2 regions of the Arthrobacter sp. Cza30 genome follow, and region 1 is predicted to be linked to the other one. Evidence: riboswitches for the same ligand, from Rfam matches in the RefSeq annotation. Region 1 holds a riboswitch; the other holds the start of a gene.
What was found. A riboswitch is a leader RNA that binds a small molecule or an ion and turns the genes downstream of it on or off. The one in region 1 is predicted to bind cyclic di-AMP.
Positions count from the first base shown of each region.

Region 2: it holds a riboswitch for cyclic di-AMP, as region 1 does, so the genes downstream of both, AC5RVZ_RS29790 (C40 family peptidase) here and AC5RVZ_RS30640 (NlpC/P60 family protein) in region 1, are expected to answer to the same signal.

Region 1 covers NZ_JBNHGA010000013.1:59,357-61,740, reverse strand. The annotation lists gene AC5RVZ_RS30645 (HNH endonuclease) at 1-298, opposite strand, end outside; gene AC5RVZ_RS30640 (NlpC/P60 family protein) at 618-1,412, opposite strand; cyclic di-AMP (ydaO/yuaA leader) riboswitch at 1,417-1,585, opposite strand; gene AC5RVZ_RS30635 (NlpC/P60 family protein) at 2,031-2,384, opposite strand, start outside.
Region 2 covers NZ_JBNHGA010000012.1:28,587-30,970, reverse strand. The annotation lists gene AC5RVZ_RS29795 (LysR substrate-binding domain-containing protein) at 1-343, opposite strand, end outside; cyclic di-AMP (ydaO/yuaA leader) riboswitch at 593-757, shown strand; gene AC5RVZ_RS29790 (C40 family peptidase) at 761-1,672, shown strand; gene AC5RVZ_RS29785 (MDR family MFS transporter) at 2,062-2,384, shown strand, end outside.

The DNA.
Region 1 (2,384 bases):
GGGACCGGGGCTTGACGTGGTCCACCGTGGTGGCTGTCTTCCCGCAGTAGGCGCAGAGGTGGTTGTCGCGGCGCAGGACGCCGCGGCGGGTCACCGCGGTGTCCTTGTTGTACGGCATCTTAATGTAGCGGTTGAGCAGGATGACCGAGGGTCGGCCCAGTATGTCGTTGGGGCCGACGACGGGGTCTCCGTCTTCGGCAAGCACGCTGGCTTTGCCGGTGAGCACAAGAAGCAGCGCCCGGCGGAAGGTGACAACCGCCAGGGGCTCGTAACCAGCATTCAGGACGAGTGTGCGCATGCACATTCCTCTAGGTCTGGCCAACCCGACCGGTGCTTCAGATCCCGGTCCGGGACTGGATTTTCTGCACTGACAGTCAAAGAGTATGACGGCGAGTGCGTTCCGCGCTAACTTTTTCGCCGCCTGCGGGCCCTCGGAATGGTGCCGTCGGCGGTCCGCCTGCCCGGCGGAGGGCACCCGTGGGGCCCGCCTTGGGCCCTGACAAGGCCGGTCCGCGCAGGCGTCTGGGCGGCCCAGAAACGCCGACGGCCCCGGTGCACGCGCTGGGCGTGGACCGGGGCCGTCGGGACGGTCCCTGCGGACCGGAGAAGGCTGTTGCCTAGTTGACGCGGATGGCTACGTAGCCGGATCCGACGTCCGCGCTGGCCAGTGCGGTGGTGTAACCGGTCCAGCCGCCGTGGATGGCCTGGCCGTTGCCCACGTAGATGGCGATGTGCGCAACGCCTGCGCCGCCGTCGGAGTAGTAGAGCAGGTCGCCCGGCTGCGGGGTGGACACCTGGGTGCCGTAGCTGAAGAACTGTGCGGGTGCGAGGTCGCCCACCGAGAAGCCGGCGGCACGCAGGGCCTTCTCCACCATGGCGGTGCAGTCCTGCGAGATGCCGATCTGGCCGTACGCGGAGGACACGAGGGTGGAGGCCACGCCGCTGGCGGACGCTTCGGCCTTGGCCGGCGCTGCCTTGGCCGCGGGAGCGGCGGCGGCTGCCTTGACCTCGACCGCGGGAGCGGCGGCCTGGACGGCGCCCTGGGCGGTGTCTGCGACCTCCTCGACAACCGGGGCCACTTCCTCGGCCACGGCTTCGACAACAGGCTCAGGCTCCGGGGCCGGAGTGGACTTGATGGCGGGACGCGAGAAGGTCAGCTCGACGGCACTCGAAGCCTGGACGGTGTCCACCTGCACGCGGCTGGGAACGGACACGGTGGATGCGGGGCGTTCGATGGAGGTTGACTGCGCGGGGACCGCGGCGGTCAGGGCCAGTCCGGACGCGGCAGCGATCACGGCTGCCGAGCGACCCATGGATCCGGCATTGGACGAGACGGCTTTGGAAATCGTCTCCAGCGGGTTGGTGCGGACGGAAACGGCGCGGTGGCGCCCCGTAGCGGTGTCATTGAACACGTTAAAGGCCTCTCCCAATGCCTGCGAGGTGAGCTGTCGGATTCGGATGGGAGTGCATCCGGCCGCAGCCCTCCCCGGCAATGCCTGAGAGTGCTGGCGACTTAACCCCAAGGGTTCCTGTACGGAACCCGAAATTGGTTCCCCCGCCTCTGCCCGCGAAGTTTTTTGCGAACGGACTCCGGACGGTGGCAGAGCTCGGCAATCCACCCGGAGGTCCCAGCCGTTTGGCAACTGGCACGCGTTAGAGCGTATACGATCAATCACGCATTGTCACATTCTGATCACGGCGCGGTGATGTTTTGATTACGGGAGGCCGCCGGGCCCTGCATGCGGACGGTTCCGGGACGGGTTTGGTACGAAGGGTGCCGCTTGCGAGTCCGCGGCCTCGCGCACGCTCCAGGCGCCGTCTCCGCGCCGGTCTTCCGCGCGTGGCTCCGGGCCCGTCTTCGCTGGCCGCTCCGGACCTGTCTTCGCGGGCCGCTCTCGCGCAGGTTTTCCGCACGTGGCGCCGCGCCGTCTTCCCCGCGCCGTTTCCGCGCAGGTTCTCCGCGCACCGTTTTTTAACGCCCGCAGCGCGCCCCGAAGGACGCGCCGCGAGAAGGCCGAGACAGGAAGGGTTTAGCCTGCCGGACGGATGAAGACCGGGCCGGAGCCGATGTAGGCGCTGCCCAGGACAGTGCTGTAGCCCGCCCACCCGCCGTGGACCGCCTGGCCGTTGCCGACGTAGATGGCCACGTGGGCCACACCGGCGCCGCCGTTGGCGTAGTAGATGATGTCGCCGGGCTGCGGAGTGGCCACCTGCGTGCCGTAGGCAAAGAACTGCGCCGGGGCGAGGTCGCCCACCGCGAAGCCTGCCGCGCGCAGGGCGTTCTCGACTAGGGCCGTGCAGTCCTGGGCGACACCGATTTGGCCGTAGGCGGCCGCGACGATGGCGCCGGCGGCTCCACTGGCGGCAGCCTCGCCGGCCTTCTT
Region 2 (2,384 bases), on a different contig from region 1:
CGCTGATCACCGGAACCCAGAAGGCGGACAAGGTGCTGTAACAGCCGATGGCCAGCGGGCCGACCAATCCCTGCTGGCGCTCGATGATGCTGTTCTGCACGTCGTCGGCGTGCCGGACCAGGCTCCTGACGTCGCGCAGGAACTGCTGCCCGACGCCGGTCAGGGCGATTCCGCGGGACCGGTGCCGGACCATCAGCTGCGCGCCGACGATCCGCTCCAGCTCTGTCAGCGCTTGGGACATGGCCGCCTGTGAGATGTGGCTGGCGGCCGCGGCGGCCGAGATTGAGCCATGATCGGCCACTGCCACAAAGTACTGCAGCTGTTTAAGCGTGAAGTCCACCACTCTGCCAGCGTACAAGTTGGCCCGCACCGGAGGCGTAACCAGCCGATTGTTGCGCCCGATGTACCGTGACGGACGCTGTGCAACGGCCGCTGGGGGTCGCTCGCTCCTAACGGGAAGATGGCTTTCAGGTTATGCACAGGTAAATTTCAGGGCTTGGACAGTTACCGAACCGTTATGTAGTGTTTTCATCACGTCGGCGATCATGCGCCGATGTCCTCGGAGGGTATTGCCTAGCTCTGCCAGCCTTTCCGAGTTCGTTCGCTAGACATCTGGCAGAGGCGGGGGACCCACATTCCGGGCCCCTCTTGGGGCTCTTGGGGTTAAGTCGTACGGAGTGCATACCGCACTGCCGCACGGCCGGGTGACTCCCACCCGAACCCGACAGCTTACCTCGCAGGCATTGGGAGAGGTATCTTCTTGCTGCTCAAACACAATCGCGCACGCCACCGTGCCACCCCGGTCCGCAACGCCACCGTGGCCGGTCTGTCCCAGGCTGTCTCGTCCCGCGCCGGAACCGTCGGCCGCGGCGCCGCCGTCGTCACCGCCGCCGGTGGCCTGATGCTGGGTGCCGGCCTGCCGGCCAATGCCGCCGCCGATGTCACGGTCCCGACCTACGGCGCTGCCAACGCGACGGACACCGTTGCCGCTCCGGCCAACGCCGGCTTCGAGGTGGAGCGCGCTTCCGTTACCAGCTCGGCTGCCGGTGCTGCTGCCGGTGCCACCACGCACACCGTGGTCGCGGGTGACACCGTGGGCACGATTGCCGCCCAGTACGGCAAAAATGTGCAGGACGTGCTGGCCATCAACGGCCTGGGCGCGTACTCCATCATTTACCCGGGCGACCAGATCGCGCTGACCGGCTCCGCACAGGGCACCCAGTCCGGCGGCGGACAGGCAGCGCAGGGTGGCGGCGGAGCCGCGACGACCCTGGCTGCGTCGACCGACGCCGCGACTGTCTCGCTGGCCAGCGCCGACATCAAGCCCGCCTCAACCGGCGGCAACCAGAGCATCGTGGACATCGCCATGTCGGCACAGGGAACGCCCTACGTCTGGGGCGGCACCTCCACGGCCGGCTGGGACTGCTCCGGCTTCACCCAGTGGGTCTACGCACAGGCTGGTGTCGACCTGCCCCGCCTCAGCCAGCACCAGGGCGGCGCCCTGACCCCGACCAGCAACCCGCAGCCGGGCGACCTGGTGGTGCAGAACGGCGGCGGCCACGTGGGCATCTACCTGGGCGGCGGCAAAATGATCAGCGCCCTGAACCCGAGCCAGGGCACCTTGGTGCACGACGTGAACGCCATGCCCGTTACCGGTTACTACACGATGTAACCACCCCTAAGACTCCTGGACCGGCTATTCCCCCAACGGCCGGTCCAGGATCACAGGGAAGCCTCGTCGGCCTTGCGCCGGCGGGGCTTCTCCTCTTTTAACGCGTGCGGGACTCTCCCTCCACTTCTACTATGCGACGGGAGTGGTCTTCTTGACGGGGACCGGTGCGGGACATTTGGGCGCACCCCTCCCCCCCCTCCCCCGCAGGTGGCGGTTCCCGCCCGGCGGCGAGCACCGGCGTCGTTGTTTATTCGAGGTTGACGGCTGGGAATAGGAGTCAGCGGGGGCAGGTTAAGCTACTACTCCGCCTGCGCCCGGCGTTCTTAGGCTGTTTCCGGCCGCCCGCAACAGCACGATTTCCACTCGAGGATCTTCCCGTGAATAAAGATATGTCGACGAACAGAGCCTCGGCACGGCCCGGACCCGCCAAGGGCAGCGGGCTGACCGCTGATGAGTCGCGCCGGAACCGCCGCGTGATTGGCATCCTGTTGGTCTCTGCGTTCGTGGTGATCCTGAACGAGACCATCATGTCCGTGGCGCTGACCGAGCTAATGGTCGACCTGGACATCAGCGCCCGCGCGGCGCAGTGGCTGACCACGGCGTTCATGCTGACGATGGCGGTGGTCATCCCGGTGACCGGGTTCCTCCTGCAGCGTTTCACCACGCGCCAGGTTTTCACCGCCTCGATGGCGCTGTTCTCCGCGGGAACGCT